One region of the Alteromonas sp. S167 genome, then DNA from elsewhere that is predicted to be linked to it. Evidence: predicted binding sites of a transcription regulator. Region 1 holds the regulator's gene; the other holds the start of a gene.
What was found. Region 1 encodes FliA, which starts transcription of late flagellar genes. Its sites were predicted from a motif close to CTAAAGNTNNNNNNNNNNNNGCCGATA; they were not measured.

Region 1 (11,122 bases):
AGTCATAAAAACAACAATGACTGTATTGTGTCTATTACACAGAATATGTCAACATCTTTACGTCTAGACGTCTAAACGTTTTTTTTATAGATGGCTCATTCAACCGTTTTGACGATGCACCATCATAAGCATCTCTGCTTCGGCGCGAGGAATATCACAGGCCTCAATAATCTCGTCAATGCTTGCCCCCTGTTTTACCAGCTCGGCAGCGCGTTGATAAAGACGAAGAGATGGGTCTTGAAGCTTGAGTTCTCTTACTTGATTTTCAATATCAATTTGTTTTTCTTCCAAGGTTTGAAGATGACGAGTTATTACCAAACTGCGAGCTTGTGCTTCAGACTGCTGGTTGTTTGCATCATTCGCTTGTGCAGCCACATCTGAAAGCTTGGCAGACATGTCATTTTCTAAGTTGCTAAATGAGGCCTGCAGCGCATTAATTTTAGAGGCAAGAACACCTACTACAATAAACAGCAGTACAACAACTAGGGCTAGAAGGGCTTCGATGAGGCTAGGAGCAGCAAACTGCAAGTCCATGTGCGCATTACCTTTACGTACAAAAAAAGACAGTGAGGGTTACATCACTGTCTTCTTCGCAAATTAGATGTTGGTGAGCTCGTCCCACTCTTCATCGCTTAGCAGCTTATTCAAATCAACCAAAATAAGCAGCTCGCCATCGCGGTTACTTACACCTTGGATGAATTTCGCACTTTCTTCTGTGCCTACGTTCGGAGCACTATCAATTTCCGAAGACTTCAGATAAACCACTTCAGCTACGCTATCTACCAAGATGCCAACGACTTGCTCGTCAGATTCAATGATAACGATACGCGTGTTGTCAGTAATTTCCGTAGGCGGAAGACCGAAACGCGCGCGCGTATCAATAACGGTAACAACGTTACCACGCAGGTTGATTATCCCTAGCACGTAGTCAGGCGCACCTGGCACTGGGGCAATTTCGGTATAACGCAATACTTCTTGTACCTGCATTACATTAATACCGTATGTTTCTTCACCTAAGCGGTACGTAACCCATTGAAGGACCTCGTCATTGCTGTCAGTGGCATTATTATTTGTTCTTTCGTCGCTCATGTACTTGGCTCCCAACTATGGCGTCTGGTCGTTACTGCCTAAGCCTTTGTTAAGCATAGATATTAATTCTTCAACGTCAACTAGCGCGCACATTTTTTCTTTCACCATCCCGGCTAACCAAGGACGTTTACCTGTGGACTCGCGCCATTTAACATCATCGATAGTTAAATTTACTGTGTTTACAAGCTTTTCGCTTGCTAGACCCCACTCGCTTTCCCCTAACATTATAAGATATCGGTAGTTAAGCGATTCCGCGAGGTTTTCATCATATTTTTCTGGCATAACCCACTTGGCAGAGTCAACAACGTTCAGTTTTGAATCTCTGTGCAGCATCACACCCATAAACCAGTCCGGTTTGCCAAACAAAGGACCAACCTTCTCAATTTGATGGATACCACCTAATGTTGTTAGTGGGACCGCTAGTGTCAGACCAGCCACTTCAAAAAACAATGCTTGAAAACGATTCCCAAGCGAGTCCTTTAAAGGAATTTTAGTTTGTACTGACTCTTCTTCAAGTGTTGTTTCACTTTCTTCAACAACAACAGCTGTTTCAGCAGGCGTTTCTTTAAGAATAACCGCCTTTTTGGGTGACTCTAAATAAGATGACACCTCTTGTGCAATTTGTTCTTGTTCTGCGTAACTGTCTGCCTGCTGTTGTGTAGACGCCAGCGCGTCCTCTGCCATTTTTTGAGAAGCCTGTTCAAGCAGTTTTGCCGTGCGAACCGTTGCATCTTGCTCCGATGCAGGCTCTTTTAGAAGCGCGTCTAAATATGCTTCCATTACTTCTTCACGGGCAAATGGCGATTGCTTGCTCATTGTTTAATTACTTCTCCAATACATCTAATAGTTTCGAGTAAGCAGCTACTCCTCGTGTTTTCGGATAGGCAGCAGATATGGGTAGCTGCACTAAACTCGCATCTCGAAAATGCGTATCGACAGGGATTACGCCTGTCCAAACACGATCACCATAATCACTCATCAAACGTTTACGTGATGCCAATGCGGCATTTGTACGCTTGTCGAACATCGTGGGAATAATAACTGTATCAAACGATTTATCTAGCGAACGCCCCATTATTTCCATGGTTCGAATCATCCTGTCTAACCCCTTCAGCGCAAGGTATTCAGTTTGCGTAGGCACTATTACTTTATCGCAAGCCGCCAATGCGTTAACCATTAATACGCCGAGTACAGGTGGACAATCGATAATAGCAACGTCAAATTCATCTTGAATTGTTGCTAATGCTTTTTTAAGCACAAGCCCCATGCCTTGCTCGCTGCCCATTGTTCTGTCTAACGTGGCTAACGCCATAGTCGCAGGCAACACATAAAGATTATCTAATTTGGTTGAACCCAAACAATCTAATACGTTATCGGCGGTTATGCCGCTAGATTTAATAAAAATATCGTAAACAGAATGACTTCCAGCCTCCGCATCAATGCCGAAGTAGTAACTCAAAGAAGCATGAGGGTCGGTATCTATCATTAATACGCGCTTGCCTTTTTCAGCAAGCAGGCCGCCGAGACTAACCGTTGTGGTTGTCTTACCTACACCGCCTTTCTGATTTGCAACCGTCCATACTTTCATGATTTTTATTCCGTGAGCCTACACGCTGCTATCGCATCTCTGTCTTAATACAGTCACTTATATCATCAACATTTATATTTTTTGAAGATATGTTGGCTACCGCCACTGCTTGCGGCATACCGTATACTACACATGAATCCTGATCTTGTGCCCAAATGGTAGCGCCGCGCTCTTTTAATGTTCGGCAACCTTCACGACCATCTGCGCCCATACCTGTCAATATGATCCCCAATACATCACCACCGTAAGCACGCGCAACAGAATTAAACGTTAAATCTACGCTAGGCTTATAGCTTGCCTTGTCAGAAGGGTCCGCATCAACAATGGCAATACGCTTAACTGAACCAGAACTCTCAATAATCATTTGTTTCCCGCCTGGTGCAAGATAAGCATGACCGGGCTTGAGAATATCGCCACTCTCAGCCTCTTTGACTTTAATTTTACAGTTAGTGTCTAAGCGCTGCGCAAATGCCGTGGTAAATGTGCCAGGCATATGTTGGACAAGCAAAATGGGATAAGCGAAGTTTTCTGGTAATGGTGCTAGTACTTTTTGAAGCGCTACAGGGCCGCCCGTAGAGGCTCCAATAGCGAGACACTGGTAACGCTTGCCCGATGCCCTTACCGACGAAACTGTTGGCTGCTTTGCTGCATCCTTGCGACCTGACAGTAAACCAGAGCTCTTAAAAAAGGCCTGTTTTGGTGCGTTGTCTGGAAGTATTCTTGTTTCAACTGAGCGGAATGAAGGACGCTTTAAGCCTATGCCTCGCCTAGCAATCAGCCGTACTTTCGTACAAAGTAAACGAGAGGCATCTTTTCTATCTTGCGCGATATCTTCGAATTTTTTAGGTAAGAAGTCGAGAGCTCCAGCTTCTAATGCGTCAAGGGTTGCCTGTGCGCCGTGATGCGTAAGCGAGGAAAACATGAGAATAGGTACCGGACGCTTTTCCATAATGGCTTTTACAGCGGAAATGCCGTCCAAAATCGGCATTTCCACATCCATTGTTATCACGTCAGGCTTAAGCGCTTCTGCTTTTTCTAATGCGTCGCGCCCATTTTTCGCTTCCCCAACAACTTCAAGTTCCCTATCATCATCAAGTATCTCTTTCACTCGACGACGATAAAATGTCGAGTCATCCACGACAAGGACTTTAAAGACCATGGATTATTATTCCTGTTAATTCATCGCCTTACTTTATTGGTTTACGCGCGTACCGTTTTAGCAGGCTCGGAATATCTAAAATTAGTGCAATTCCACCATCTGAAGTTATGGTTGCACCCGCCATTCCAGGCGTTCCTTGCAACAATGCATCTAAAGGCTTGATAACCACTTCTTCTTGGCCTATTAGCGCGTCAACGACGAATCCGACCTGTTGAGTACCAATTTGTACTACAACAACATGCCCTTTTTCTCTATCAATGTTTTTAGGGCCACGAATTAGCCATTCACCAAGGAAGAATAGCGGAATTGCTTTTGAACGAACTATCATTGTTAGTTGGCCATCAACCGTATTGGTTTTCTTGATGTCCATATTTATTATTTCGTTCACCGCACCTAATGGTAACGCAAAGGTCTGTTTGCCTACAACAATCATTAGTGTAGGTAAGATAGCCAATGTCAGCGGCACTTTAATGTCTAAGCGAGTCCCTTTGCCAAGCTGTGAATCGATGTTAACCGTACCATTAAGTTGGTTAATCTTCGTTTTCACCACGTCCATACCAACACCACGACCAGAAATATCGCTGATTTCGGTCTTGGTTGAGAAGCCCGGTGCAAATATCAAGTTGAACGCTTCAACATCAGACATACGTGCAGCAGCGTCTGAATCTAGAACGCCACGGCTAATTGCAATATCTTTCAACTTTTCAGGGTCCATACCTTTACCATCATCTTCGATAGTAAGAAGGATATGATCGCCTTCTTGAGATGCAGATAATTGAACTGTACCCATACGCGGTTTACCCGCTGCAGCACGGTCATCCGGCATCTCAATGCCGTGGTCTACCGAGTTTCGAACCAAATGCACTAATGGATCGGCCAGGGCTTCAACCAGGTTTTTATCTAGATCTGTTTCTTCGCCCACCAACTCAAGTGTAATTTCTTTTTTCAGGCTTCTGGCAAGGTCACGAACAACGCGAGGAAAACGACCGAATACTTTCTTGATTGGCTGCATGCGGGTTTTCATTACCGCACCTTGAAGGTCACCTGTTACGACATCCAAGTTAGCAATAGCCTTCGACATACTCTCATCGTTGCTATTAATACCCAAGCTGATAAGTCGGTTTCGAACCAACACCAACTCTCCCACCATATTCATTATTTGGTCAAGACGTTTTGTATCTACACGTACTGTAGTTTCAGCAGGCGGAGCAGCAGGAGCTGCTTTTTTGTCGTCTTTCTTCGGTGCTTCTTTCTTAGGTGCAGGTGCAGCTTTAGGGGCTGCTGGCGCACTTGCTTTTGGTGCTGCTGGTGCTTGTTGTTTGGCTTTCTGGACGGCTTCAGTCGCAGCTTTATCTACAGGCGGCTCTGGTGATTTTGCAGAGCTGCTTGCTTGTGCAGTAGGGCCTTGACCAGAACCATGCAGTTGGTCTAGGAGCGCCTCGAATTCATCATCGGTAATTTCATCGTCGCCACCCGCTGGTGACGCAGGCGCCGGTGCCGGGGCTGCTTTTGGCGCGTCATCTTCAGCACTGCTGAATTTGCCTTTACCGTGTAAATCGTCAAGTAAAGCCTCAAACTCTTCATCAGTAATATCATCGCTATCACTAGAAGCGCTAGCTGATGTGGTAGGTGCTGCAGCTGAAGATGAAGACTTTCCTGGCGCGCTTGAACCATGCAGTTCGTCTAGCAACGCTTCAAATTCATCTTCTGTAATTTCGTCGATACCGCCTTCGGTATTGGACGCTGCAGGCTGCGAAGGCGTTTCTTCTACAACAGGCTCGGGCTCTGATGCTGCCTCGGCTGGTGCTGCGCCATCGTCTCCACCGAATATATTCTCGTCAGGAGACTCAGGTCGGCTGAGTTTGTGTAGTATGTCGACAAGGTTTGAGTCTGCAGGCTCAAGAGGTTCTCTTGCTTTTACGCGTTCAAACATTTCAACAACCACGTCGGTTGCTTGCAGAATGATATCCATCAGTTCAGGTGTGAGCGTTCGTTGTCCGTTTCTCATAACGTCAAACACGTTCTCTGCACCATGACAGATTTCAACAAGTTCAGTCAGCGAAAGGAAACCTGCGCCACCTTTAACTGTGTGATATCCGCGGAATATTGCGTTTAGCAAATCCGCATCTTCAGGATTGTTCTCAAGATCAACGAGCTGTTCTTGTAATTGTTCAAGTATCTCTCCAGCTTCTACTAGAAAGTCCTGTAATATATCCTCGTCAACATCAAACGACATGCGCCCGCTCCCCTAAAAACCTAAGCTAGACAGAAGATCATCAACATCATCTTGGCCAGAAACAACGTCATCACGTTGGTCGGCATCGATGATTGGGCCCTCTGCCTCTACACCATCAACTTTATCGGCCTTAACGCTAGAAGATTTAATTTGTTCTGCACCATCACGCTCTCCGAACATGGTTAACATGTTCACTAAGCTATCTTCCACTTCTTTAACCAAGTCGATTACACGACGAATTACCTGCCCCGTAAGGTCTTGGTATCCTTGCGCCATCAGCACTTCGGTAAGTAGCTGTGTAAGTTTAGTTGCCTGATCCGCACTGTCTTCAAGTAATTTATCCAAATCTGCACAAAGCACCTTAAACTCGCCCAGTTCTATTTGGCGGTTCATAAGCTTTTTCCACTCAGGCATAACTTTCTCAATGCCTTCGGCAATACCTTCGGCTATTGGCATACTTGCTTCAACAGCATCCATAGTAGTATTAGCAGCTTTTTCAGTTTCTTCAATTACGTACGTAAGGCGGGACTGCGCATCGGGAATATCGTCAGTGGCAAGATTCTTGATGCGGTCGTCAATTTGAAAATTATTTAGTGCGTCGTGAAGTTGACGCGTTAGCTTTCCTACTTCAGCAAACAGTTCAACATTTTCTTTCATTGACGCTGCTTCAAGAAGCGCATTAGCAGACTCGTTGTCACCTTCTTCAAGATATGCAACAAGCTGTTTAGCTTCTTCTAGCGATATAGGAACGTTTACATTCGTTGTCATCCAGTAAACCTCGTTTTTCTGGTGAGCGTCTGGATCAACCTAAACGTTCGAAGATTTTGTCTAATTTTTCTTTAAGTGTAGCCGCTGTAAACGGTTTAACGACGTAGCCGTTCACGCCTGCTTGTGCTGCAGCAACGATTTGCTCTTTCTTCGCTTCCGCAGTCACCATCAATACAGGAAGGTGCTTAAGCTTGTCGTCGGCACGGATAGCACGCAAAAGGTCAATACCTTGCATACCGGGCATATTCCAATCGGTAACGACAAAATCAAAGTCACCCTGCTGTAGCATAGGTAACGCAGTACTGCCGTCATCCGCTTCCTGGATGTTGGAGAAACCCAAATCTTTAAGTAGGTTTTTGATGATACGTCTCATGGTAGAAAAATCATCAACCACAAGAATCTTCATGCTTTTATCCAAAATAGCCTCCAGTGAGGGGTTAATTGTTATTAATATCTATTCTTCGTCAGCTTGCCACGATTTCATTCGTGATTTGAGTTTTAACATGGCCTGGCTGTGAATTTGACTCACTCTCGATTCACTAACATCGAGCACTTCACCTATTTCTCGAAGATTCAATTCTTCATCATAGTACAACGAGAGCACAATCGCTTCTCGTTCAGGTAGTGTTGTTATTGCATGCGCTAACGCCTTCTGGAAGGCGCCCTGCATTAAATCTTCTAAAGGCGCGTCGCTACCTTTGTTTTGTTCGGTAGTAATGACGTCTTCAGAAACACCCAAATCTTCAATACCCACTAACTTGCCAGCATTTACTTCATTGAGCATTTGGTGATAATCCTGCAAGCTTACATTTAGCTTAGCAGCAATATCAGAATCTCGTGCATCGCGACCGGTTTCGCTTTCTACTTGCGATATTGCCTCGGTAATAGCTCGGCCGTTTCTATGCACCGAGCGAGGCGTCCAGTCACCTTTACGAATTTCATCTAACATTGCGCCGCGAATACGAATACCCGCAAACGTTTCAAAACTAGCACCTTTGGAGCCGTCGAAATTTCTCGCGGCTTCTAGCAACCCAATCATGCCAGACTGGATTAAGTCATCGACAAGAACACTAGCAGGCAGACGCGCCATCAAGTGATGGGCAATACGCTTAACCAAAGGCGCATGTCTTTCAACTAACTGCGACTTATCGGTTTGTTGTTGATAAGCGGCTGCCTTGCTATTCAACGCTGACTTCCTACTGCTTTATCTGCAATTAATTGTTCAATAAAGAACTCTAAATGACCACCCGGTTGCGCCGGAATTGGCCACGACAATGCTTTATTGGCAAGTTGCGTAACAGCCACCGCTGCCGGTGAACTTGGGTACGCATCAACAATAGCGGTTTGCTTTCTTACCGCCTTGCGAATATTTTCGTCAAACGGCACCGTTGCTACTAATTCTAGTGCAACATCTAAAAAGCGCCCTGTAACCTTACTTAACTTGCTAAATAGCTCTTGCCCTTCGCGAATATCACGCACCATGTTGGCAACAACTTTAAAGCGGAACACGCCGTGCTCACGATTTAGTATTTTAATCAGTGCGTAGGCATCGGTTAGCGATGTAGGTTCATCACACACCACTACCATGATATCTTGCGACGCTTTTGAAAAGCTCAACACCATGTCTGAGATACCCGCGGCGGTATCAACGATAAGCACATCTATTTGCGAGCGCAGTTCGCTGAAGGCGCGAATAAGCCCTGCATGCTGTGTTGGCGATAGCTCTGCCATAGACTGCGTACCCGACGTTGCAGGGGCAATTTTTATCCCATGAGGGCCTGTGACAAGTACTTCATCTAGTGTGCATTCACCAGAAAGTACATGAGAAAGGTTTTTCTCAACTCTTAAGCCCAACATGACATCTACGTTTGCAAGACCTAAGTCTGCATCGAGAACCATCACTCGCTTACCCTGCTTTGCCATGGCAATGGCAGTGTTAAGCGTGATATTTGTTTTACCGACGCCACCTTTACCTCCGGTGACGGCAATAACTTTGATTAACCGTGATTGCTTCATTTTTCTTAAGCTACTCGCTTGGTCGTCAATCATACTGCTTATGCTGTTTTAATGGCGTTGTTAGCACTAGTATGATTCAAACCGTACTTTTTATAAAGCTTTGCAGCAGCGGAAACTAAAGATTTCGCTTCTGCAATCTTAATGTCTTCAGGTACTTTCTGACCATCGGTGACATAACTAACCGGTAATTGGTACTCTACCGCCGCACTTAGCACCTCTCCTAAAGAGTAGCACTCATCTAACTTTGTGAAAATACAGCCACTTAGTTCAATGTCATCATAAGCAGCAATTATTCTCTGAAGTGCAGGATATTGTGTATTGGCCTGTGCTACCAAATATTTTTTTACCTTTGGCATTTGGCCGTTGTCAAATTGTTTAATTTGCTTAATTAATCGACTATCGCGCTGACTAAATCCTGCCGTATCAATCAATACTAGACGTTTATGGCGAAGTTGGAATAATAAATCTGCAAGTTCTTCACTAGACTGTGCTTTTCTAACTGTACACCCAATGATCTTTCCGTAGGTAGCCAGCTGTTCGAACGCTGCAATTCTGTAGGTATCGATAGTTATCATCGCAACTGAATCTGCACCGTATTTTTGCGCATAGCGTGCAGCTAACTTTGCCACTGTGGTTGTTTTGCCTGTGCCTGTTGGGCCAACAAGCGCCACCGCACCTTGTGCTGTAAGTATATCGTTGCCGGTCACATTTATGCGATTAGCCAATAGGTTAAGAAGATATACCCATGCGTCGCGTTCGTTGTAATGCGCCGGTGTGTAGCTGATTAACTGTGCTGCAAGTGATGCGCTTAAGCCCATGTCAGTAAGACGGGTGATAAGATATTGGTGAACTGGTTTTTGACGCTTATTCTTTGCTTCCATCAAATCGGCGACCTGATATTGCAATACATCGCGAAGTGACGCTAACTCTTCTTTGATTTGCGCCAGCTCAGCTGACTGATTTGCTGGCATATCGCCCATGCTTGATGCTTGATGGGTTGGAAAAGCTTCAGAGTGCTGCTGCGCTTGCTGTTGTATCGGCTGAGATTGCTGCGACTCTACCTCGTCAATAAACTCATCTGAAAAGTTAAGGTGAGACGCAATGTCGTTAGCATGCTGTGCGTTAGCGGCATTGCTTTGTGATAAAGAGCTTGGTGATAAAGAGTTTGGCTGGCCGCCATGCTGCTTTTCAAGAAGTGCTTTCAAACTGTCTGGACCATCGTCACCGATAATCTCACTTAAACTTGGCACTGTTTTTTGGCCCGGCGCAGACGCCTGCTTTTTGGGCACTGATAACTTTGCTTCAGGTTCTTTATCGTAAGCCGCAACTAGCTCAATACCGTCCGCCACTTTGCGATTAGACATAATCACAGCGTCGCTGCCTAGCTCAGCTTTTACTTGGCTTAATGCCTCACGCATATCTTTGCCGAAGAAACGTCTAATTTTCATTGCAACCTCTCCAATCACCCAGTGTCAGATTATTGACCGACCGAACTGACTATTTTTATTTGTTTGTCATCAGGCACTTCTTGGTACGAAAGTACATTGAGCCCAACAACTGAATACTTTAAGAAGCGAGACAGTACCGGTCGTAGCATGCCAGACGTTAGAAGTACTGCGGGTTCGCCTTCTAACTCTTGCTGCTGACTGGCTTGCTGCAATGATTTTTGCAGCTTGTCTGCCAAGCCTGGCTCGATGCCAGCGCCGTCTTCGCCACCTGCTTGTAAAGACTGGTGCAACATCTGTTCCAACTCTGGCGCCAAGGTTATGACAGGTATCTCTTTTGCCCCTTGCGTGATTTCTTGAACAATGAGTCGCTTAAGCGCAATACGCACTGCAGACACCAGTACATCAGGGTCTTGGCTACGTGTACCGTATTCACTGAGCGTTTGAACAATGGTACGCATATCTCTAATTGGCACGCCTTCAAAGAGTAGCGTTTGAAGTACTTTAACCACCGTGCTTAATGGAAGAATGTCAGGAACCAACCCTTCTACAAGCTTCGGATGTTGTTTAGCTAACATGTCTAGAAGCTGCTGTGCTTCCTCATGGCCTAATAGCTGATAAGCATTATTTGTTAATAGCTGACTTAGATGTGTTGCCACTACAGTAGCTGCGTCTACCACAGTATAACCAAGGGTTTGTGCATGCTCGCGCTTGTTAGGCTTTATCCAAACCGCATCTAGCCCAAAGGCTGGGTCTTTGGTTACTCTACCTTCAAGCTTGCCAAATACTTGTCCTGGGTTAATCGCCAATTCTTCGTCATG
Region 2 (11,122 bases), 130 kb from region 1:
AACTAGCCTACGTTTTTAAAGAGTGATTCGTCAACAATGGTTTGGTCAATGATTTGTTGAGCCATTTGGATGCATTTCCCGCACTGTGAACCCAGCTCAAGATGCTGACGTAACTCACGCATATTACCCACACCGTTTGTTTCCACAGCGGCGCGAATAGTTTTGTCTGTTACCCCGTAACACATACACACAAACATTAAACGTACTCCAAATGAATCTGTAAATGATAATAATTGTTATTCATATGAATGGCAAGTTTCTTTTCAATGAAAATTGAATGGAAAGTATACTTTCAGCAAAACCTACCGTAGATGGATGTAGCAAATAATGTGTTTTTTTCATTAAAATCAAAGCTAGTTTTAATAGGTGTTGTTCAATATTGGTACGATCAGTAAAAAAAGGCATTTTTTGTTGTTGTTATTTTTTATTTAGTACCTATTTCATCAACCAGCATTATTCTAAAAGCATGCTTTAGTGCATTCGTGCGAAACAAGTATGCAAATTATTACAATCCAAAAATAAATGGAGAGACTCATGAGTGTATTAGTAGGCCGTCCAGCGCCAGATTTTACTGCTGCAGCAGTACTAGGTAGTGGTGAGATCGTTGACTCATTCACGCTTAGCGAAGCAATCAAAGGCAAAAAAGCGGTTGTTTTCTTTTATCCACTAGACTTCACTTTTGTATGTCCTTCTGAGCTAATCGCGTTTGATAAGCGCTTTGAAGAGTTCCAGAAGCGTGGCGTTGAAGTTATCGGTGTATCAATTGACTCTCAATTCTCGCACAACGCCTGGAGAAACACGCCAGTAAATCAAGGTGGTATTGGTCCAGTTAAGTACACACTAGTTGCTGACGTTAAACATGAAATCTGCCAGGCGTACGACGTTGAGCACCCAGAAGATGGCGTAGCGTTCCGTGGTTCATTCCTAATTGATGAAGACGGCCTTGTTCGTCACCAAGTTGTTAACGACCTGCCTCTAGGCCGTAACGTTGACGAAATGCTTCGCATGGTTGACGCGCTAGCGTTTAACCAAGAGCACGGTGAAGTTTGCCCTGCAGGTTGGACTGAAGGTAAAGCTGGTATGGATGCGTCACCAGAAGGTGTTGCTAAGTACTTGTCTGAAGAAGCTGACAAACTGTAAGTCACTTTCTAAAAAGATAAAAAAAACAGCGCCTTTCGGCGCTGTTTTTGTTTGTAGGTTCTGTATGTAAGATGCGTTTTTAACGTGTGTCTGCCATCTAATATGCTAGCTAATAACTTGCATTATAAAAGTTTAGCTTTCTTCTTCGGCCAACGGCCAACCACCAAGCGCTTTGTAGCGATTCACCATGTAACAGAATAATTCAGTTGTTTTCTGCGCATCGTACAACGCACTGTGGGCTTCACTTTGGTCAAAGGCAATACCTGCAGCGCGACAGGCTTTTACAAGCACCGTTTGGCCTAACGCCAGTCCTGCTAGGCTTGTAGTGTCAAATGACACGAATGGGTGAAATGGTGTTCGCTTAATGTTGCATCTATCAATAGCAGCATTGACAAAGCTTTGGTCGAACGTGGCGTTATGAGCAACAATAACCGAGCGTTGACAGTCAGCGTCCTTTTGCGCTTTTCTAATGCCTTTACACAAGGCTTTCATAGCTTCACTTTCTGCAATTGCACCTCGAAGCGCGCAGTGTGGATCTATTCCGTTAAATTCCAATGCCGCCGGTTCTAAATTTGCGCCTTCAAAAGGATCTATGTGATAGTGAAAAGTTTGATCGGGATGTAAATCACCTTGTTCATCCATTTTCACGGTAACCGCAGCAAGCTCTAAAAGCGCATCAGTTCCCGCGTTGAAACCAGCGGTTTCTACATCTATAACTACCGGAAAATAGCCTCGAAATCGTTGTGATAAAAGCGGTGGGTTTGAAGACATAAACACTCTTATAAATTTGGTCTGTATGGCGAAGGTGACTATCGAATACGAAGCCAGTAAGATGAATCTCTAATTATCGCAAGTATGGTGGTGAGATACTAGTTTGAATTTGAACATCCTACTTCAACCCATTAAGAACGTTTTAAAGCCGGCGTTTGTTAAAGTTAATATGAAGTAATGGTATTAAACGCTAAACTTTTCTACAGTTCGGGCGATAGTATTACTAATCTAGTGGTTTTCACGCCGGTAGTTTGTTTTCCGTTATCAATGTGAGTTTCTGGTTATGGTGTCGAAGTTAAAATACATTGCGCTTTTAAGTTTAGTGGGGTCGTTATCGTCCAACGCCGCCATGCGTCAATACTCGGCTACTATTGAAACCTCGAATTGGATGGTTACAGACAACTCGCGCCTTCAGTGTACCTTAAATCATCCCGTACCTGGTTACGGCGATGCCATGTTTACCAGTGTTGCATCGAAAAAGCTGAACATGGAATTCGAGCTTGATATGCAATTACTTCCCAACAAGTTCGATGTTGCCGCAGTGTACTCAGTTCCTCCTTCATGGATGCCAGGCGTTGCGCCTAAAACCATTGCCGATATGTCTTTGCGTAAGCAATACAACGGCGACCTTGGTCAAGACGCCGCATGGACAATGCTTTCGGAATTAGAAAAAGGTTTTTGGCCAACTATTTATTATCAAGACTGGTATAACAAATACGACAAAGTGAGCGTGGCGCTTAATGCAAGCAACTTCACAAGTGTTTATCGAGAATTTGTTCAATGTGTGTCGAATTTACTGCCTTTTAGTTTTGATGACATCTCGTATACCGTTCTTTCTTATCAGAACAACAGTACTGAGCTGTCAAAGTACTCGCAAAAACGATTAACGATGATTGGTGAGTACTTGAAAGAGGACGCTGAGCTAGAGCTTGTCTTGCTTGATGGCTACACCGACAGCTACGGTGGCCGTTACAATAATGAACAGCTTTCTATAAGACGAGCCAACGAGGTGAAAAGTTACTTAACAACACTTGGTGTTCCTCAAGACCGCATTAAGCTTACAGGGCATGGCGAAAAGCGTCATATTGCGCCTAATGACACTCGTGAAAGCAGGGCACAAAACAGACGCGTTGTTGTGCGTTTGTCTAAGTCTTAGAATTTCATCTCAACACTATTGCTGGGCATTTCTCCATTTAACAACTGCTGGTGTGTGATCGGTAAACACGCCGTCCACTTTTATCACATGTTTTAGCGTATCTAAAAGCTGTGTTTGAGTCATACCACCTAAAAGTGCATCTTGACGGAATGTATATGGGTGGATGGTTAGCGCATTAGTATGAGCGTGTTGTAACCATGATGCCGCTTTAATATTGCCTGTATCTAAAGCGGTTTTATCGAGTAACTGACCCAGCCAAGGGGCAATGCCATCGGCATATTCAGCAACAGTGTCCATTCCTTCTTTAGAGCGTATCCAATTGTAATCAGTGTCACTCTCGCTCCATTCATTTTCACCAATTAGCATCACTAATTTACCTTTGTACGCCAATTGGTTACGAATTCGTTTCACTTCGTTAAAATCGAAACACTGCAAAAAGCTATTACCATCGGGGCCGCTAAAGCTATATTTATTTAGGGTATCGATAACTATTGCAGACGCATCAACGCCTTCGTCTAAATGGAACTTTGGCGATTTAACTTCGGGATAAACGCCGATGCTTTTATCTAATTCGCGGTTAAGTTCACGAATAAGCTCAAAATGCTCGTCTAACGTTGCAATGGTGAAATGTGCGACTTGGCCTTGATAACGTTCTGCGAATACTTGCTTTCCGCTTGAATCTGCTCGCTCGTGTACGCGTAATTGTTTTAATTCATTTAATGTAAAGTCTATTGCATAAAAACGGCCGTCATCTCTGTTGCGCGTTGGGAAAACATGCTCCACATTCGTAACGGTTTCAAGGTGAATATCATGCAGCACTACAGGCTTATTGTCTTTTGTAATTACAACATCTTGTTCAATAAAGTCGGGCCCTTGAGCGAAAGCAAGGGCTGTGGATGCAAGAGTATGCTCGGGAAGATATCCAGAAGCACCACGGTGGGCGATAATGGCAAAGTGATTTTGCAAAGTGGTGCTTGCTGGAGAATTATTTTCCTGCGTTGATGAAACTTCGCCTTTAACAGCAGTTGCGTTTACGTTAGTCTCTGCGTCAGCGTTCGTGCTTACGGTAGCGATCGATATAAATCCGCATAACAATGAAGTGAATACTATCGTGCGAAAAGCAAGTGTGCTTTTTCTTACTAAGTTCATCAAGCGTATCCTTACTTTGAAAAAATAAAAGGCGGCAATATTGGCCTAAAGCGACTTATTTTGAATGAGTTCAATAGCGTAACCGTCTGGATCCCTTACAAACGCGATGACCGTAGAGCCACCCTTAACCGGCCCCGGCTTGCGATATACGTCAGCGCCACTTTGCTCTAACTTCTCGCAAAAGGTGTAGATATCGTCTACTTCAATGGCAATATGACCGTATGCTGTGCCTTTGTCGTAGGTATTTTCGCCCCAGTTATACGTAAGCTCTAACACTGTACTGTCAGCCTCATCGCCATAACCTACAAACGCTAGCGTATATTCGTACTCTTTATTATCTGATTGGCGAAGCAAACGCATGCCCATTAGCTCAGTATAAAAGTGTAACGACGCGTCCAAATTTTCGACGCGTAACATAGTGTGTAACATTCTCACTACAAGCTCTCCCTCATTACAAGCGCTCTCTCAATACGAGCCCTTCGAAATAGATAAAAGTGTTTTAGATGATACGCTCAGTGTATGAATATTTCGAGTCAGGGAAGGGTAAATTAATTGCCGTATTCGCAAGCAGGATGGTTTGCAACAGCATATGATGCCATTTGGCCGAGAAATATTTGTTGTGATTCAGAAATATCGAAAGAGGTATCTGGTACAGTGAGTTCAGCCGCATGGCCCGTAATAGTTTCGTAAATAACTAAAGCGGTAAGGAAACTTCCCGCTAATACCGCATGGTTTCCATCGTTAGCGTGCAGCGTTATCTCTGGGTTTATTGTTAAAGCGTGCTCCCATGCGTAGCCAATCGGTGCCACGCAAGCACCAGTTTGTAGAGCAATATTCTCGTGAATATTGTGGATATAGTCTGTTTCTTGAGGTGCGTTTATCTGCGCCCATTCAGGAAACATAATGGGCAATGCTTTGGCATTCTGCGCGGCCTCGATTAACGTAAGCGCGCCTGTAATCGGGTATTCAATTTGAAAGCTTTGGGAGTATTTTTGCCCTTGAAGCACTACATGAGTCCATTTGCCCGAAGCAACATTATCCAGTGTGCTACTCGAATCTGCATGGTCTATTAAGAAACCACTTGCCGGAATTCGCTCTACCATTATTGATTGGGTTGGCTGATTATTGCGAAGTAAAGTTTCTAATAATGCTGGTAGGCCATTTGCTGCAGTGTGGCTGTTTCCCATCATCAGCACGGCAATGTCAGCTTCAGGTGAAGGAGAGGTTGATTCACCTTCGTTAATTGACGACGAAGATTGCCCTGAGCCGCATGAAGATAGTGTCAACACAGAGGTCAATAAAACAGGCAGTAAATAGAGTCGCATAGATGTCCCTTTCTTTTCTTTCACTGTAAACAGCATGCTGCACTATTGCAAATAAGCGCGAGTGCAAACACAGTCACGTAATCACTACAAATAAAAAAGGCTAAGATTATCAATTTAATCTTAGCCTGTAGCGTTGCTAACTTTGATTATTTACTTGGCTTAAGCGACACATCACTGTCAGCTAACAAGTATATACTCGCAGCGTATGCAGCAATATTCTGCGCAAGTTCGTCTGGGTCTATTTTGTCTAGCGTATCATCTGGTGTGTGGTGCAAATCAAAATAGTCATGGCCATTTTGATTCAGCCTGATAGTAGGTACACCTTTTGCTGCTAGCGGAATAATGTCAGGGCCGCCACCAACAACGTCAGAGCCACCACGCACTATACCAAGTGGAGATAGAATCTTTGCTATTTCATCAACCAACATTGTGGCTTGCGGATTAACGTTAGATACAATTTGCCAGATGGTTTGTGCACCGAAATCTGACTCAGTAGCTAACACGTGGCTTTCAAGATTGTTTTCATGTTGCTTGGCATAGGCAAAAGCACCAAGCAAGCCAACTTCTTCAGCACCAAACATAACAACACGGATGGTACGTTTTGGGCGCTCTGGTAGCGATGCAATAAGTGCTGCTGCCGCAGTGGTAATGGCAATGCCTGCACCGTCATCTACAGCTCCTGTACCTAGGTCCCAACTATCTAAATGGCCGCCAATCAACACTATTTCTTCAGGTTTCTCGCTGCCTACCAAGTCAAGGATCACGTTACCGCTGTTTACCTCGCCTTTCCACTTCGACTCTGAATGCAGCGACAATGAAATAGGTTTATCGAAATTATGTAAACGACGTAAATGATCGGCATCTGGATTTGAGATGGCAATAACAGGAATTTCAGCCCATTTGTCATCATTTGAACTCATCATGCCCGAGTGAGGGAAGCGGTGTGAGTCAGAGCCTACAGAGCGCACAACAAGTGCTTCAGCACCACCACGCTCGGCATGCTGCCAGCCTATCCGACGGCGCATGTTTGCTTGACTATAGCCAGCGCCTGTCTGGCTCTTTACCATGGCGTCGCCATCAACAAACGCCACTTTACCTTTTAGAGCGCCGTCTTTTACTTCTTTAAGTGCGTGAATATCGCGAAAATAAACAATGTCTGCATTAATTTCTTTTTCTGAAGGTGCTGCGCCGCCTAATGCTGTGCCATAAAGCGGTTGCACGTAGGGTGATGTCATTGTGATATGAAGGTGACCTCGGTCCCAAAACGGCATTGAAAACTCTTCAATACTCGCTTTGTCGAAGCCTAGTTCTTTACCTAATGAGACGCCCCAATTACGTGCACGTTTCTCGGCCTCTGAACCACCTAGCCTTGGACCTACTTCGGTGGTGAGTGACTCAACAATGCTGTAGCCCAAATCGCTATCTAACGCTTTTTCAATAAGCATTTCGGCGTTTTGTCGTTGCTTGTCTGTAACCAGTGATGTTTTTGCAAAAACGCCAAAACTAGCTGCACTCATTAATGCACCAATCGCTAGGTGTTTAGCGACAGTATTCAATCGAGACATGTGCTCTCCGTGGGTTATGTTTTTAATTTTAGTTGTGAGTATTAGGTTTTACGGGCACATCATAGCCAATTTACTCGGTGCTTTCGAGGCAAACCATATGCTTGAATGGTAGGTTAATCGCAAAAGTAAAGCACGCGCGAAGGGGCGTGCATAAATAGTAGGGACTGAAATTTGTTAGAACGAATATATTTACTTTTTGCTGATTGTATTGTGAAAAACTACTTTCGCTTTTTCTTTAGTGCAGCTTTTGCTTTTTTCTCTTGCTCTTTAAGTACTTCATTAATGAAGCTTTTGCGTCCGTATTCGCGAGTTATTATGCACTTGTTTAAATCAAACCCTCGTGCAGGACAATATTCTCTACCATAAAAAATAATTTGTAGATGAAGGTCGTTCCATTTTTCACGCGGGAATAAACGTTTTGCGTCGCGTTCTGTTTGCTCTACGCTTTTGCCATTCGACAACCCCCAACGATACATCAGCCTATGTATATGCGTATCAACGGGGAATGCAGGTATGCCGAAACCTTGAGACATGACTACCGATGCAGTTTTATGACCAACAGCAGGCATAGCCTCTAACGCTGTAAAGTCTGCAGGCACTTCGCCATTGTGTTGCTTAATAATCATATCTGAAAGGTGCCAAATACCTTTAGATTTCATAGGTGATAACCCACAGGGGCGAATAATGTCTTGAATTTCTTCAATACTCATTTTCACCATGTCGAATGGATTGTCGGCACGAGCAAACAGCTTCGGCGTTATTTGGTTTACCCGTTCGTCAGTACATTGTGCTGAAAGCAAAACGGCGATAAGAAGCGTGTATGGATCGGTGTGATCTAACGGTACTGGCACCTCAGGGTAAAGTGATTCCAATATGTTAATTATCGCCTCTACTTTTTCTTGTTTTGAAATAGGCTTAACCAGGGTAGTCATTAATCACGTTCCGAATTTTTGTTTACTGTTTTAACGATGCTTAATACACAACTTATACGTTGATTTAGCGCTTTGAAATACGTTGCAGAATACATGCTAATGTTTAACTTTCTGCGGTAACTCTCACGCGCTCTGCTTTTACTGTGGTCACTTCTGCTTTTTTCGCAAGCTTCGCATCGATTATATTTTTTATGGCAATCAGTAAGCCCATGCCCAAAAATGCACCGGGCGGAAGAATTGCCAGCAAAAATGGCGCGTCGGTCTCAAATAACGTAATAGTCCAGTTTGTTGCAATGTCGCCAAATAACCGGTCTGCACCAGCAAACAATGTGCCTGCGCCTAATATTTCACGCATACCGCCTAACACCACTAATACTGCGGTAAAACCTAGGCCCATCATAACCCCATCATAAGCCGCAGCAAGAGGCGCGTTCTTCGATGCGAAAGCTTCAGCACGTCCAATAATGGCGCAGTTAGTAACAATAAGCGGGATGAAAATCCCTAATGCAAGATACAAGTCGTAGGTGTAGGCATTCATTAACAGCTGAACAATGGTTACAAATGATGCAATAATCATTACGAAAACAGGAATGCGTATCTCGTTTCTTACTATATTACGGACCAAAGACACGGTGACGTTACTTCCTACTAATACCAGCAATGTTGCAATACCCAAACCCAGTCCGTTAATGAAGGTGGCAGTAACAGCAAGAAGAGGGCATAGGCCTAACAGTTGAACAAGAGCAGGATTGTTCTTCCAAAGACCTTGTAAAGATAAGTCTCGAAAATCAGTCATCTTGCTCCCCTTCGTTGTTATTAATGGGTTGCTCGTCTGGTTCAATAACATCTGTATCAATCACATTTGCGGCTAGTTCTGCGTCGCCCGGTGCACATGCATTAGGTGCGTTGAACAGCTGTGCTTGATTGTCATTAGTGAAAGCCAGTGCTCGTTTCACTGCGCCCACTACCGCGCGAGGAGTAATGGTGGCACCCGTAAACTGGTCAAACTCACCGCCGTCTTTTTTAACTTGCCACTGCTTCGTATTGTCGCTGCTAAATGTGCGACCAGAGAATGATTTAATCCAGTCACTTATCGCCAATTCTACTTTATCACCAAGACCAGGGGTTTCTTTGTGATCAACTACACGCACGCCAAGCACGGTCATTGACGTGTCTACACCAATAACCATATCAATGTTCCCGCTATAGCCATCAGGTGCCGTGGCTTCCAATATTAGCGCGCTGGGTTTACCTTCAAGGCGTGCTCGATATACTTTGTGTGTAGATTGCTCCCCAAGCTCTGATGCTTCTATAAGTGCACAATCAGCGTACAAGGCATTATCGTGATAGCGTTTCGGTACTACCTCATTAAGCACGCTAAGCAGCTTTTGCTTACGCTGCTGTTCTATTTTTTCTTCTGTGCCAAAAAAAGTCAGTGCGATAAGTGCCGTGGTAACAACGGCAAACGCGCCTAGCATGGTACCGTTTTTAACTAAGCTTTCTTTCATCATTACGAACGGCCTCTCGCTTTACCTTTAACTGTTTTTCCATAAACGCGCGGACGAGTGTAATAGTCGATAAGTGGCACAGCCATATTCATTATTATGACGGCAAATGCAACGGCGTCTGGGTAAGCGCCAAACGTACGAATTATAACAATCCAAAAACCAATTGCAGCGCCAAAGATAATACGGCCTTTCGGTGTGGTCGACGCCGACACAGGGTCGGTGGCAATAAAAAACGCACCTACAATAACTGCACCGTTGAATAAATGGAAAAGCGGCGAAGCATAATAGTCTGCATTTATAAGGTGCATGAGAAGTGCACAAACAAACACGCTTACAATCATGCTACCTGGAATGTGCCAGCTAATAACTCTTGTTTTTACAAGGAACAAGCCGCCTAGCAAATATGCAAAGCTTACCCAACCCCAGCCTGCACCGACAGCGTCAAAGATACTACCTTCAAAAATAGGACTGTTTAAAGATTCACTGTATGTAACACCTTGCGTAAGGTCTGTTTTAAGGGTGTCTAATGGCGTTGCCATTGTTACGCCGTCAGCCACTGTTTTAAGTTGTGTTACATCATATCCGCTGGTGGTGAACCCGGTAAAAATCAGTGACAAAGCGTCAAAGAAAGTGGGTACTACCTCTGCATGTGTTGCAGGTGGAAGCCAAAGGCTCATCGCCGCAGGAAAAGAAATAAGCAGCACAACATAGGCAATCATCGCGGGGTTAAAGATGTTAAACCCTAGACCGCCGTATATTTGTTTCGCTACTGCTATTGCAAAGAAAACGCCGGTTACAGTCATCCACCAAGGTAACGTTGGGGGAATACTAATAGCAATCAATAAGCCTGTTAACACGGCGCTGTAGTCGGTAAGTGTTCGCTCGACAGGCTTATTTCGAAGCGCAAGAATAACGCCTTCGAAAATCAAAGCACTTGTTACAGCAATAAGTGATTGTATAAGTACACCCCAGCCAAAAAAGAATGACTGCGCTAGTATGCCGGGAACCATGGCGTAAATAACCAAGCGCATAACTTGGCCAGTATCGCGTTTAACCCGCTGATGAGGTGAACTAGACAGGCTTAATTTCATTCGGGTTTATTCTCTCTTTCTAACTCTGCTTTTGCTGCTTTTTTCGCTTTTGCTTTGGCGACGGCTGCTGCAATGCGTGCTTTCTTGGCATCATCAGCATCAGGTTTCACCGCACTTTCGTCTTTAGGCTCGTTGTTTTTAGAAGCAGAGACATTGTCTGTGGCATTGGTATTGTCGTCGCCAGTAGTCTGTTGTTGTGCGGCTTTTTTCGCTTTTGCTTTGGCGACGGCTGCTGCAACGCGTGCTTTCTTTGCATCATCAGCATCGGGCTTCACAGCACTTTCGTCCTTAGGCTCGTTGCTAAGAGAAGCTGTAGCATTTTCTATGACGTTGGTATTGTCGTCGCCAGACGTTTGTTGTTTTGCGGCCTTTTTCGCTTTTGCTTTGGCAACCGCAGCAGCAATGCGTGCTTTTTTCTCGTCATCCGCATTGATGCTTGCAGTACTATCGCCTTCGTTTTTATTATGCTGTGGCTGCGTTTTTTC

Region 2: the regulator FliA is predicted to act here: its motif matches at 2,102-2,128, upstream of V7R35_RS01955 (flagellar protein MotY).

What each region holds. Positions count from the first base shown of each region.
Region 1 covers NZ_JAZETR010000001.1:328,464-339,585, reverse strand. The annotation lists gene V7R35_RS01400 (DUF2802 domain-containing protein) at 100-534, opposite strand; gene V7R35_RS01395 (chemotaxis protein CheW) at 598-1,089, opposite strand; gene V7R35_RS01390 (chemotaxis protein CheW) at 1,105-1,905, opposite strand; gene V7R35_RS01385 (ParA family protein) at 1,913-2,677, opposite strand; gene V7R35_RS01380 (protein-glutamate methylesterase/protein-glutamine glutaminase) at 2,706-3,836, opposite strand; gene V7R35_RS01375 (chemotaxis protein CheA) at 3,865-6,072, opposite strand; gene V7R35_RS01370 (protein phosphatase CheZ) at 6,085-6,840, opposite strand; gene cheY (chemotaxis response regulator CheY) at 6,875-7,258, opposite strand; gene V7R35_RS01360 (RNA polymerase sigma factor FliA) at 7,295-8,026, opposite strand; gene V7R35_RS01355 (MinD/ParA family protein) at 8,023-8,889, opposite strand; gene flhF (flagellar biosynthesis protein FlhF) at 8,895-10,304, opposite strand; gene flhA (flagellar biosynthesis protein FlhA) at 10,334-11,122, opposite strand, start outside.
Region 2 covers NZ_JAZETR010000001.1:460,680-471,801, forward strand. The annotation lists gene V7R35_RS01940 (bacterioferritin-associated ferredoxin) at 3-197, opposite strand; gene V7R35_RS01945 (peroxiredoxin) at 535-1,140, shown strand; gene rnt (ribonuclease T) at 1,273-1,911, opposite strand; gene V7R35_RS01955 (flagellar protein MotY) at 2,195-3,067, shown strand; gene glpQ (glycerophosphodiester phosphodiesterase) at 3,083-4,216, opposite strand; gene gloA (lactoylglutathione lyase) at 4,262-4,651, opposite strand; gene V7R35_RS01970 (hypothetical protein) at 4,765-5,541, opposite strand; gene V7R35_RS01975 (M20/M25/M40 family metallo-hydrolase) at 5,688-7,106, opposite strand; gene V7R35_RS01980 (endonuclease III domain-containing protein) at 7,325-8,038, opposite strand; gene V7R35_RS01985 (electron transport complex subunit E) at 8,142-8,834, opposite strand; gene rsxG (electron transport complex subunit RsxG) at 8,827-9,549, opposite strand; gene rsxD (electron transport complex subunit RsxD) at 9,549-10,637, opposite strand; gene rsxC (electron transport complex subunit RsxC) at 10,634-11,122, opposite strand, start outside.